Regions from separate parts of the Paenibacillus sp. FSL P2-0322 genome, predicted to be linked through region 3. Evidence: riboswitches for the same ligand, from Rfam matches in the RefSeq annotation. Region 3 holds a riboswitch; each other region holds the start of a gene.

Region 1 (3,282 bases), 1.4 Mb from region 3:
GCAGCATCGTATCTATGTACTCATTGGAGACGAGGAGCTGACGTCAGTCCCTTTGATTTGAGGTCCGTCTTATGGATTTATCAACGGGGCCGTGGTAATATGTACACCAATATATCGTAGTTTTGGCCGTATTTAAGCGGTCGAAAGGCTTCCGTATAAACGGGGAGGAGTTCGTAACATGCCTTTTACACAAGAAGAGATTGAAGCACATCTGGAGAAACTGGAGGGCTGGGAACTGGAGGAAGGACGTTGGATCGTTCGGAAATATAATTTTTCCAGTTTTATGAAAGGGATTGCATTCGTGGATGAAGTTGCCGCTATATCTGAAGCATTCAATCATCATCCATTTATTACGATTGATTACAAGACCGTGACTCTGCGTTTGACCTCTTGGGACGACGGCGGTATTATGGCCGTGGATATTAAGGAAGCCCAACAATATAATGAAGCTTTTGAAAAAATGCGCAGCAGTCATTGAGCTTGTAATGATCTGTCGTATGATGATAAAAGCGCCTTCGCTATACAACATCGCGGTTGTATGCCGAAGGCGCTTTTATCATAGAACCTGGGTTTGGTGCTCGGGACGATATACCATACAAAAAAACGGTTTTTTGCCATCGGGAGTCTGGCGTTCATAGGTATCTGTAAGCTCAAATCCAGCCGCCTTGTAAGCCCGGATAGCGCGCCCATTCCAAGTGAGTACCTCTAGATCAATTTCATTCTTCGGGTTGCGTCGTTGGGCTTCCTCTGCAATGGCACGGACAAAATCAGCGCCTTTGCCATGTCCGCATCTTTCAGGATGCATTCCAAGACCTAGCCGGGTCACACCGATCATAGGAAAATATTGAGCAAATCCCGTCAGCTTATTCTCTTCATCCAGTACGGCAACATATTGCTCTTGACGAAGCGTGGGACTTCCAAATTCGACTTCAAGCGCCTTCATTTGTTCCCAGGGGAGCCAACCGTATATATTATAAGGTGGGTCATAGCGCCACTCACAGATTGCAGCCGCTTGATGCTCGTCCATCGGTACGATCTGATAGTTGGATATTGAGGCCGGCATGTGTTCCATCCTCCTTTTACAGGTACTTCAATCATTAACAACAGATTGTAGACAAGTTGCAGGGGAATGGCAAGCGTGTTTATTTCATACTCAAGTCGGGTATACATTCAATAAGAAGGAATTACTGCTCATATGCTCCCCCAGCGCTGACGGTAAAACCGACGATGTTCGCTAAAATTGAAACCTTTTGAGGCTTCAGTTCGTCAGTAATGATAATAATTGCTGATGTTGTGGACATAAAAAACCGCAATTCGATTCCGGCCAGAATCAAATTGCGGCTAGGGTTAGCTTGCTGTGCGTTAGTTATTCTACGTTGTCGTCATCAGGAATTTCTGAAGCTACAGAATGGTAAGCGTCTGTGCTCATAATTCTTTTTGCACCGACATAGCGGTTAGCGTAATAATTTTCGTTCAGTGAGCTAACTACTACACCACGTGAAGTCGAGGAGTGGGCAAATTTCCCTTCACCTACGAAGATACCTACATGGGAAATGCCTCTTCCTGTGGTGTTGAAGAACACCAGGTCTCCAGGTCTCATTTCATCGCGGGATACAGAAGATCCCATTTTGAATTGTGATCCGGATTGATGCGGAAGTTTAATTCCCAGTTTGTTGAATACATACATTGTGAAGCCGGAGCAATCGAATCCCTCGAGTGTAGTGCCTCCGCTTCTGTAGCTCGTTCCTTTGGCATCTTGAATGACCTGGTCCATCTTAGAGTCTGCATATGCACTGCCGCCACCGAATGTAAAAGATGTAAAGGCAATGGCAAGACCCATAGCTGCGATCGTTAGCTTCTTCTTCAAAAAAAATATACCCCTTCCAATGCCTGCGAGGTTAGCTTAAGGATTCGGTAGAAGGTTCCCCTATGACCACTCTGTTGCGAGATCAATTCACCCAAACTGGTTCCCCCGCTTCCTAGGTGCCAGGAATTAGGCTTAACTTAAGATGTGCACCTTGGAGAGCAGTATTCACAATAACGTTATTTTTGAGATAAAGGTTACAATAAAGATTACAAAGTTGTTACTATCAGTTCACTGCGATTATTGTAACAAAGACGGCTGGCTTTGGCAAATGTTTCATTGCAAAAAGTTACAAAAAAAATCTGCTCCTAATGTCCAAGGAACAGATGTTGTTAACAGTATTCAGTTATGTGTCGTTTGCGCGGATATGAATCAAGATTTTTCGACAGACGGAAATGAAGTAAAAAACATAAAGGCAGGGCTTAACTTCTACTGGAGATATCGGTATGCCATAGTCTGTACTGCGAACTGATATGCCACAGCCTGACCAGACTAGTAACAAAATGATACGATTGCTGGAGAATGAGCGCCAGCATGCCAGTCCAAATCATCGCCACGGTGCCAAATAGACCGAAGACCAGCAGCACACAAGCACCAAGCAAAAGAGATATACCGACAGCTGGAAGGAGCTGGCGAAAGAAGGCGAGCAGGGACGATAGTATGGCGTGACCACCGACAGTCCCCAGTTGCATATACAGGATGCACTGCCGAATGAACCATCCGTATGCCATCCATCCCATGACATAGGGCAACAAATGCAGCAGATAAGAGGAAGATTGAAGTGCTCCTGCTACAATAGGGTAGAGTCTCGGTACTACCCAAATGGCGGGAAGCAGCAGCAGTCCCAACTCGATGATGTAATACAACAGCGACGACATGCCATGGCGTTTCATACCCTTGAAAAAGGACAGGCTTTGCGGTTCAGTCGCATCGGTATGCAGGCTTTGATATATTCCGGCTCTAATGAAGGGAGTGATCAGTATGCGTAGTACAGTCGCCCCTAGTAGTATCCACAAATACACATGTACTTCCCGGCTGTCCATCAGAGCAATCTGGCTCTCCATCCAAAACAAGGTCTGTCCCAGCTCGTTTTGACCCTGATCAGGATAACGGAGCAGTAGCGGGATAACGGCAGACTGCACCAGCCGATAGAGAAACACCCCCCACAGTAGTCGATACAGAAATAAAATGATAACGATATAGAATCGTATGCGCACCAGCGCCCAGCCCTCTTTTATAACAGTCCGCATCTATAGACACCTCACCATGACAGACTTCCAAGCAGTGTTTCTAACAGCTTGGTTACACTTACATTCCAACGGGTTTGTTGCTTTTCGTCCAATTCGGCTTTTAGGCTATTGTTAATGTGCTTGTTCTCCAGTGCAATGGTATATAGAGGATCAAGGGTTACATAGGAA
Region 2 (3,282 bases), 1.5 Mb from region 3:
TTACGGATGCGCTCCCCTGCATGATCGGGATCGGTTAAAATGATGACCCCCCGCCGCTCCTGCGCCAATGCAATTTTACGCAGCGTCATTTTATTAATGGCTGAGCCGCCAGTTTCTATCGTATCCGCTTCAACAGCGCGGCGGATGGCCACCGTATCATCCCGGCCCTCTACCACGATCACTTCCTTGATCATTTGCGTTTCCCTCCACTGCTACACAGCAAGCTATATTTATCTTTCCCTGCTTTTGAAAACAAAATAAGAAGAGGATATCCTCTTCTTAGCATGGCATAACTATGTTATTAATACTATCGCATTGCCCTCAACATACACAACCTGTTTTAGTTGATTTCAGGCTTTATCGGTCCGATAACATAAACGGTTTTACCGTGCTTACGACCAAATTGGTTGGCTCGGCTCAAACTCTCATAATACACATCGATTTTGTGGCCTTTAATCGCGCCACCGGTATCCTCCGCACGGCGGAAGCCCACCCCTTCGATATACACCCACCAGCCGATTGGAATTACACTCGGATCGACCGCGATGGTGCGTCCTTCCGTGACACGTGCGCCGGATGCAGTACGTGTACCGATACCTGGCTCCTGTGAGGAATACGCCGTCATGGAGACATTTTGTAAAACTTTGCTATATTTAAAATTGACGCCTGCTTTACGGACAGCACTGCCCGAACTAACCGTTGTTGCCTTAACCGCATCATTGGGACCGACGGAAGCAGCCAGAACGACCGGTTTTTTCTTCGTTCCTACCGCAATGACTTTATCCACACGGTTCTGTGCAACTTCCTTGTTAACCAGCTGTTTGGATACCAACTTTCCATCATGATATACCTTTTGAACGTGCTGGACGACCACACCCGATTTGCCGCTTTGAATGACCCGATTATCGCCTTTATAAAGACTCGGATCGGCCGTTTTGATGACCTGATAAGGCACCTGTTTTTTCTGTTCGACCTGCTGTTTCTTCACACGGACGATTTTTATGTCCATGTTAGACGAAACAGAGGCATCCAACGCAGGATAAACTTTATCCGTTGATGATAATTTATAGCCCGAGGTACGAATGGCACCTTCTACTGTATTTTCTGTTGTGTACAGCTTTTTCGTCTCATTGCCTGAAGATACTTTGACTTGATTGGCACGTTTAATGACTACGCGATCGCCATCCTGTATTGCTCCATTTAGCGGCATGGAAACTGTATCATGCGGCTGAAGTGAAATGGAATGCTCGCTCAGCAAATCTTGAAGCTTGGATTCCCGGGTTTCTACCGCAGACGCCTTGCCATCGATGACAAAAAAGACTTGTTTTTTAGATTGCGTGTACATCAGAATTGAAATCATAATCGTTAGCGCGATTAGAAAAATAGCAACCAAAGCAGCCTGGCGCACATTCTCTTGCTTCCAACGCAATACGTAAGACATGCTGGATGAGCGTGACTCATGGGTATCCTTTTTTTGGAAAATGCCCATTTCCTCCGTCCTCCTTACATAGCCCGCCGTCTGGAGTAAGACATAGTTGAGATTTGACGTGACTATAACAGATTTTCTACAAGACAAGCCCAAACTGCGACTGTCCTGCACCATGTACCCGTCTTCGCGGCATGCTGTCCTCCCCTGTTTAACCACAGTATGATGACAGATTTTCTTTTATTCACAACAAAAAAAGCCAGAGAAAGAGACTAGAGAGCTCTTTCGTGGCTTCCGGCATGTGTGAATATGCGGGAAAACTCATGCACGAGATGGCTTCTCTCTTGTTACGCTTACGGGGTTAGCTGTCGGGTTCGGACGTAGAGAGTCGCCCTAGCTTGGGTCAACCGCTCATGGCGGTCGCCTTCACATTCACCCCGAAGACCCAGAAAGAAATCGAAATACGGCTCCTCCACCTATTCAATCCCATCCGGGGAAAGAATTTCGGTCGAGCCGGCTGGCGGAAGAGACGTTCCCTTCTTGCACATATGCCGGACGTACTGTAAGCCATATCGGTTCCCCCGTTCCCTGTAAAAGGGACTCAGCGAGACTGGTTCATGAAATGACTTGTTGATGTTTACATTCAAACAACAATTCACTGAAAAGATGATATCCTGTTTCTATGCATGTTGTAAAGCAGGTTTCAAGTACATTTTTTAAAATATTCGGTTAAAATATTGTAATATTCTCGAGTTTCCTGCAACAAATTCATGATTAGCTTCGTCTATCTCTTTATTTTGATCGATTTCTTCACTTTTTCATTGAATGTCAAATCGTTCCAGGGCATTTTGGGTCGTTATTGACACTAATTCCTCCACTGTAATCCCTTTGATTTGGGCTGCAGCCTCTGCTACCAGTCTCACATGTGCAGACTCATTTCGCTTCCCACGAAACGGATGAGGCGTCAGATAGGGAGCATCAGTTTCAATGAGCAGACGGTCCAGCGGCACCTGTGCGAGCACCTCTTTTGGCTGCTTGGCATTTTTGAACGTTATTGGACCACCGAAGGAAAGGTGAAATCCCATATCCAGCACCATTTTGGCAGTTTCCCAGCTACCCGAAAAGGAGTGCATGACTCCGCCAATCTCACTCGCTTTTTCCTCGCGCAAAATCTTAACAATATCTTCATGTGCATCCCGGTTATGGATAACAATGGGCATTTTGAGCTCACGAGCCAGACCAATTTGATTTCGAAACACCCGATGCTGCACATCCTTCGGTGATGTATCCCAATAATAATCCAGACCGATCTCTCCGATGGCTACAACCTTTTTATGACTGCATAACGATGCAATCCATTCTAGATCGCCCTCCTGCATTGTAATAGCATCCTGCGGATGCCATCCAACTGCCGCATAAATAAAATCATACGTCTCGGCCAATTTCATAGTGGATGGAATGGTCTCACGATTAAATCCGATATTGATCATCCGTGTTACTCCTGATTCGACAGCACGTGCTATAACTTCTTCACGATCTTCGTCAAATTGTGGCGCATCCAAGTGAGTATGAGTGTCGAATAAATCCAAGGTTTACATCTCCTTTTTTTACTTACATTTCTATATAGTTGTCTATTCTTTGACAAAATAATTCCTTATTTCGGCAGGAAGCCTGTCTTTTACCGCGTTCAATTTATTCTGGGGAAAATACATATGATATTTTCCTCGGTGAATACCACTTATTGAGCGCACAATTTCCGAAACTTCGGATATTTCACTCACCTCGCCCTGACGTCCAAGCAGTAAAATCTGGTTGTCCGTCGAGCCACCCTGCCGAAACACATCATAAGGAAGATC
Region 3 (3,282 bases):
GAAAGAAATTGCCCATCCCTTCACCGCGCCGCGTCAATCCTCTCATAAAAGCCGCAGCAACCGCAAAACCGGAAGCAGCCGAAGTGAACATCATCATCGTGACGAACGCCATCTGTGTCAGATACGTAAGCCCGCTTTCTCCGCTATAATGTTGGAGATTCGTATTCGTCATAAAGCTGATTACCGTATTAAAAGCTAGTGATGCTTCCATATTACTGTTTCCAGCCGGATTACCAGGAAGCATTCCCTGTAAACGCAACAGCAAGTAGCTGATCGCCACAAGCACGACATTCGTTGCAATGAAACTCATAACATACGTAGTCCAACGCATGCTCTCCAGCTTCTTCAATCCTACTATCTTATAAATCAGCTTTTCTGTTCCGCCAAAAATCCGATCCGTCCGATTGGGTTCATTCGAGAATACATGATACATATAGGTGCCCACTGGCTTTACCAAGAGCAGCAATATGACGATCACAATTCCAATTTGAAGCAGCTCCATCCTTTATTCCTCCTTCAAAATGCTCCTGCGTTTGGAACAACAGACCTGCTTCCAGAGCACCAATTGTGTGCACACGTTTGCGAAAACCCGCTACCTATGATGCTTAATATTCAGATCTGTTGTTCCCGCCCGCTCTATCCCCTATAGCTGACTAGAACTTTTCAGGGTTCAGGAGTGCGTAGATTAAATACATAAACACAATAGCCGTAAGCCCAAGTATAACGATCATCCTCTTCGTCCTCCTTTAGAGGTCTGCGCATCACACCAGCGTACAAACAGCAGTATCACTCCATAACTCACAGCCATGACGAGCAGCATGTATATATCCATCATGTTTATACCCTCCGTATCGGTCCTCAGATCGCCATTCTTATTTGATCATAAAATCATAAAACAACTATGTTATAAGTGCTTATCCGTTCAGCAGAAAACCCACCTCTCCGTTCAATGTGTAGATCACATGATCCGCTCCCAATCCCCGATAAATTCCTTGTGGATTACAGCCGTGCGTAATAACATAGATCGATTCCGATGTTAGCGGCCGACATATTTGCAGGAAACGGCACGTCAGATTCAAGCTGTTCTCGAACAAATACACACTACCAATTTCTTTTTTTGGAAAATTCCATTTTCCCGCTTGCATGGTATTGATGCGGACAATGTGCTCCACACCCATTTTTTTGAGCTGTCGTTCCTCCTGGGCGCTATTCGTGAGAACTGCAAACGCCAATTTTTTGAAAATAAGCAATTTCACAAAACTTCTGCCCGCTTCATTCGGTGCAGTGACAATAATTAACCGACCTTCCATCAGTAGCTCCTCTCCCGGTATAAAAAGACAACAAAAAGAAGCCGAAGGAAAAAGGCTTTCCTCCGGCTTCTTACATATCCATGATAAAATAAACCATGGCTGCACACGGCGGTTTGTTGCCTCTCCCTGTACGCTTACGAGGTTAGCTGTCGGATTCGGACGTGAGAGTCGCCCTATTTCTGGCACTTGACCTGAAAATTCACCCCATGAGACACACGGCTTCCGAAGCCGTACAATCTCGATTGGTTCCCCCGCTTTTGCAACTGCAAAATTCAGCGCTATAGACATTTCGTTGTTGCTTCATTCAAGTTAATTTGAAATTACGTCTTGAATCATACACCCGCGCATGGAAGACTGTAAAGCTCAACTGCGGGGTTATAAATCGGCCTTTAGAGCCTAGGATATTAATAATAGCGCTTACAATGCAACTATGCTTCTCACAGCTCCTTCAATCTCTGTTTTTCATCCCTTTTCGAAAATGACAAGCATGTCAATATTGGCGTAGGGTAGGGCGTTTTTGGCCTTTTTTTGTAAAAAGAGAAGAAAATACGCTATATGTACCAGCTAAACACCGATTGAACCCGCTTTTATAAGAAGAAACACCTTAATTCGCTCCATTTGCGGTGCGATTTACTGTTTTGAACAAAATACGATTTTACAGCGGCTAAAGGCTTGATACAGCTTTTCAAAACTTGCAACCTCGATTTTAATTGCTTACAATTTAATTGCTGAATATTGAATAAGGAGAGATACTATGACCGTTTATGAATATGATGCGCACACCCTGCAAGGGAAACAAATTCCGTTATCCACATATGAAGGGAACGTTCTGCTTATCGTGAACACTGCCAGCAAATGTGGGTTAACCCCCCAATACAAAGCGCTACAAGAGCTATATGACCAGTACCATGAACAGGGGCTCGAAATTTTGGGATTTCCCAGCAACCAATTTGCCAAACAAGAGCCAGGTTCCAGCGAGGAGATTTCCGAGTTTTGCCAGATCAATTATGGTGTTACCTTTCCGATGTTCGCCAAGACAGATGTCAATGGCGATCAAGCGCACCCCTTATTTCGTTACCTGACCCAAACTGCTCCGGGGGTATTAGGGTCCAAAGCGATCAAATGGAATTTTACTAAATTCTTAATTACACGAGAAGGTAACGTATTTAAGCGCTATGCACCGCAAACCACTCCAGATAAGCTGGCGGGAGATATAGAGAAGCTTTTGCAGCAAAACTGACATCCTTCTTTATCACAGTTAATAAACGACCGGTTGTCTACCGTTGTTCTGTGGCAAAAGGATATAACGAAAAATGCTTAACAAAAAAGCATCCCTTCACGTAAACCGTGTCAGGATGCTTTTTTAACTGAGTCTTGCATATAATGCGGTCGAGAGGACTCGAACCTCCACGGGCGTACGCCCACTACCCCCTCAAGATAGCGTGTCTGCCATTCCACCACGACCGCAAATCATAATGTAATGAGGCAACAGATTTATTATACTCTCTCATCAACTATTTGTAAACAAAAATATAATAATTATTTTATATGTTATTTTAACTAACATATATGAGCGATAAGAATATTTAATTTGACACAAAAGCTACTTAAATGTAAATATATATTACATATATTTCGAATATCTTTCGTCCCCCCAAGTAAAGAGTGAAATAACGTAACATAAGGATTCACTTCGAGGAGGCGAACCACCCTGCATAAAGGCAACCGCTTGCTGAACTATGCATTATTGTTGGACCCTTCCCTACCTGTTGGTGGCTTCACCCGTTTCAACGGACTGGAGAAACTATCCCGTAACGGACATTTGAACAGTCTACAAGACCTGGAACATTACATGCTGGATGATTTGTATCCTCAATTTACAACCGTTGACGGCATGGCTATCAAAAGTCTGTATGTCGCCATCCAGCAGAATGACAGTTGGCGGATCGCCCTCATTGATAAGATGCTGCAT
Region 4 (3,282 bases), 1.7 Mb from region 3:
AGGCAAAGCTATGCGTCATGTCATTTTGCCGCAAGCATTTAAATCTATTTTGCCTGCTATCGGTAATGAGTTTATTACGATCATTAAAGAATCATCCATTATTTCGACCATTGGGATGGTGGATATTATGTATCAGGCCCAGGTCATTAAGAACATTACCTACGAAGGGTTAAGTCCGTTCGTAATCGCAGCCGCTATTTATTTTGTAATGACATTCAGCTTGTCTAAGCTGCTGGGTTTATGGGAAAGGAAGTTGAGAGCCAGTGATCACCGTTAAACAACTGCGTAAATCGTTCGGCAAGAATGAGATTTTAAAAGGCATTGATATAGATATCGCCAAAGGTGAAGTCGTCGTCATCATCGGTCCCAGCGGTTCGGGGAAGAGTACGTTTTTGCGTTGCATGAATCTGCTAGAACAGCCTACGAACGGGGAGATTTTGTTTGAGGGCGAGCCGATTACAGCTCGTGGTCATAATATTAATGTAACCCGGGAGAAGATGGGGATGGTGTTCCAGCATTTTAATCTGTTCCCGCATAAAACAGTGTTGCAGAACCTGACGCTAGCACCAACGCAGGTTAGAAGACAGTCAGGGAAGGAAGCGGAAAAAATTGCGCTAGAACTCCTGCGTACCGTAGGGCTTGAGGATAAGAAGAATACCTATCCGAACCAGCTATCCGGTGGTCAGAAGCAACGTATTGCGATTGCGCGTGCTTTGGCCATGCAGCCGCACGTAATGCTGTTCGATGAGCCGACTTCTGCATTGGACCCTGAAATGGTTGGAGAGGTTCTGGATGTAATGAAGAAGCTCGCCGAAGGCGGCATGACCATGGTAATCGTGACGCATGAAATGGGCTTTGCCCGCGAGGTAGGCGATCGAATCATCTTTATGGATAACGGTCAAATTGTGGAACAAGGTACACCAGAGCAGGTATTTGGTACTCCAAGCCATGATCGCACCCGTGATTTTCTTGCCAAAGTATTGTAAGAAAGTGCTGATATGAGCTATAAAAAAGCCCTCCGTTTGACGGAGGGCTTTTTCTTTTTTTGTCACCATTTCACCATATTTTCGTAACAAATATCGATTTCTTGGTGACAAAATTGTAACGAGTATAGTATGATGTTCAAGGTTCCCAACATTTTCATGCGGATAAGGTTACAAAATTGTGATATTATGCAGTAAGCCAAAACTTACCGGGACAGCATGCGGTTATGACAAACGCTGAATGCTGGGCCCAAACTATGGGAAGTGCGGGGGACGTAACAACGGCAGTCTTTCCGAAACGTCATAAGACGATATGGAATATGCCTAGGGGTGAATTGCACAAGCATAGGGCTTCTCCTGAGTCCGAATCCGACAGCTAACTTCGCAGGCATAACAGAGGAGGTACATATCTTTGAAACATCTAAAACATATTGGAAAAACCATGAAATTTGCGGTGCTTGCCGCAGCCATTGCAGGGCTGGCACAGACAGCTGGAGTAGCGGATGCTGCTTCGCTTCATACTGCCAAAGATGGCGATACCTTCTTTTTGCTTGCTCAACGTTATGGAGTATCAGTGGACGAGCTGACGAAGGCGAACCCAAACATTGCCTCTAACAATATATATGCAGGTCTGCAAATTAAGGTACCTGGTGAAAAAAGTGTGAATGCAGCTTCGGATTCGAAGCCTCAGCTTCTTACGGAGAAAGCACCAGCGAATGAGGGGCCAACGATTGAAGCGTGGGGCAAAACATTTAACTATAGCAAAATAGTTGACGTTAAGGCTACTGCGTATTCTGCCGCAGCCGATGAGAATGGTAAATGGGGAGCTGTGGACTACTACGGCAATCCGCTTAAACTAGGTACAATTGCGGTAGACCCGAACGTCATTCCGATGGGCACGAAAGTGCTGGTTACAGGCTATTCCCACCCAGGTTTGCCGGATCATTCTTTTGTAGCTGTCGCTCGTGATCAGGGCAGCGCCATTACAGGAAAACGGATTGATATCTTTATTCCTGGCAACAAATCATTTGTGAACGACTTTGGATTTCAAAATGTGAAGCTGTACGTTATTGATAAATAGCATTATACGTGTATATGGTTTAATTAAACATAATATATATTATGTAAACTTAATGCCTGTATCCTACCGCATATAACTAGGTCAGACTCTTATCAGGTCCTATCCATAAAAAAGGCTGTCTTGACGAGCAGAAAACTTCTGCTGGTAAGACAGCCTTTTTACGTTGCTTTAGCTTGTAGCTCAATCATAAACATATGGTTATTTCTGTTCCGATGTGTGGAGTAGCCGGGGGACTGTCACAAATTTGTAGCCCTTAGCTTTTAGAGAGTGAATTAGACCCGGCAGAGCTTGGACAGTGCCTTGCAAGTTGGAACTTTGACCTCCACCTGCGTGCATTAAAATAATAGAGCCAGGCCCAGTAGCTGGGATCACATTGCGCTGAATTTGTGTTTTACTTAGTCCCTTCCAGTCGAGAGAGTCTACATTCCAATTGACAATCATGTAGCCATGACGACGTGCCCACTGGATTTGAGGCTCCGTGATTTCACCGTAGGGTGGACGAATCAACTTGGGGCGAAAACCTGCGCTGGCTTGTAAAATACGTTCTGTTTTTGTAATCTGGTTGCGAAAGCGTTCTGGTGTGGCCTTCCTAAAATCCGGATGAGTATAGGAATGGTTTCCTATAGCATGGCCTTCACGGATAATACGGCGTATGATCCCCGGATGCTTTTCCGCACGGTGACCGACGATGAAAAATGTAGCTTTGATGCCATTGGCGTGTAATACGTCCAAAACCTGCGGCGTATACCTAGAATCGGGCACATCATCAAAGGTTAGGGCAATTTGGCGGGTGTGTGGGCCGCACATTTTAAAAATGTCCGCATGTTTTTTTCGCAGCATTGCTAATGTAGGAGTTGCTCGATCTATGCTCTGTTGTACAGAAGAAGCAACAGTTGCTTCCTTGGGATGGGGCGTTCCGATGTTGGGAGGCGCATCCGCGTGAACGGGTAAACTTGAAAATGCTAGTAACAGTGCCAAGCCTGGCAACACTCCCCTGTACGGCATATGTATCCCCCCTTTCCGTGCAGTGATACCTAGTGGTGCTCTCGACTATTATGTACCTGTCCTATTAAAAATATGCTGGTTACCAAGTTCGGCTCATAAACGACTGGAAAGAAGTCCACGATGAAACGATTATCAATGAAGATGATGGAGCTAAACGTACATATTCTCTTAAACATGACCGAAAACAGGAGCATTTTCGCAAGTTTTAGCCTT

Evidence for each region. A riboswitch is a leader RNA that binds a small molecule or an ion and turns the genes downstream of it on or off. The one in region 3 is predicted to bind cyclic di-AMP.
Region 1: another riboswitch for cyclic di-AMP. It lies ahead of MKY24_RS00540 (C40 family peptidase); the one in region 3 lies ahead of MKY24_RS06835 (hypothetical protein).
Region 2: another riboswitch for cyclic di-AMP. It lies ahead of MKY24_RS00140 (3D domain-containing protein); the one in region 3 lies ahead of MKY24_RS06835 (hypothetical protein).
Region 4: another riboswitch for cyclic di-AMP. It lies ahead of MKY24_RS14180 (3D domain-containing protein); the one in region 3 lies ahead of MKY24_RS06835 (hypothetical protein).

What each region holds. Positions count from the first base shown of each region.
Region 1 is NZ_CP150243.1:134,110-137,391, forward strand. Features, by position in the region: gene MKY24_RS00525 (hypothetical protein) at 1-61, shown strand, start outside; gene MKY24_RS00530 (4a-hydroxytetrahydrobiopterin dehydratase) at 179-478, shown strand; gene MKY24_RS00535 (GNAT family protein) at 557-1,063, opposite strand; gene MKY24_RS00540 (C40 family peptidase) at 1,367-1,867, opposite strand; cyclic di-AMP (ydaO/yuaA leader) riboswitch at 1,873-2,010, opposite strand; gene MKY24_RS00545 (hypothetical protein) at 2,287-3,114, opposite strand; gene MKY24_RS00550 (M1 family metallopeptidase) at 3,126-3,282, opposite strand, start outside.
Region 2 is NZ_CP150243.1:28,798-32,079, reverse strand. Features, by position in the region: gene rnmV (ribonuclease M5) at 1-194, opposite strand, end outside; gene MKY24_RS00140 (3D domain-containing protein) at 341-1,489, opposite strand; cyclic di-AMP (ydaO/yuaA leader) riboswitch at 1,761-2,043, opposite strand; gene MKY24_RS00135 (TatD family hydrolase) at 2,245-3,015, opposite strand; gene MKY24_RS00130 (HD domain-containing protein) at 3,058-3,282, opposite strand, start outside.
Region 3 is NZ_CP150243.1:1,543,742-1,547,023, reverse strand. Features, by position in the region: gene kdpA (potassium-transporting ATPase subunit KdpA) at 1-502, opposite strand, end outside; gene MKY24_RS06835 (hypothetical protein) at 915-1,310, opposite strand; cyclic di-AMP (ydaO/yuaA leader) riboswitch at 1,426-1,598, opposite strand; gene MKY24_RS06830 (glutathione peroxidase) at 2,065-2,550, shown strand; tRNA gene MKY24_RS06825 (tRNA-Leu) at 2,695-2,777, opposite strand; gene MKY24_RS06820 (urease accessory UreF family protein) at 3,040-3,282, shown strand, end outside.
Region 4 is NZ_CP150243.1:3,272,244-3,275,525, reverse strand. Features, by position in the region: gene MKY24_RS14190 (ABC transporter substrate-binding protein/permease) at 1-277, shown strand, start outside; gene MKY24_RS14185 (amino acid ABC transporter ATP-binding protein) at 264-986, shown strand; cyclic di-AMP (ydaO/yuaA leader) riboswitch at 1,221-1,389, shown strand; gene MKY24_RS14180 (3D domain-containing protein) at 1,396-2,064, shown strand; gene MKY24_RS14175 (polysaccharide deacetylase family protein) at 2,263-3,069, opposite strand.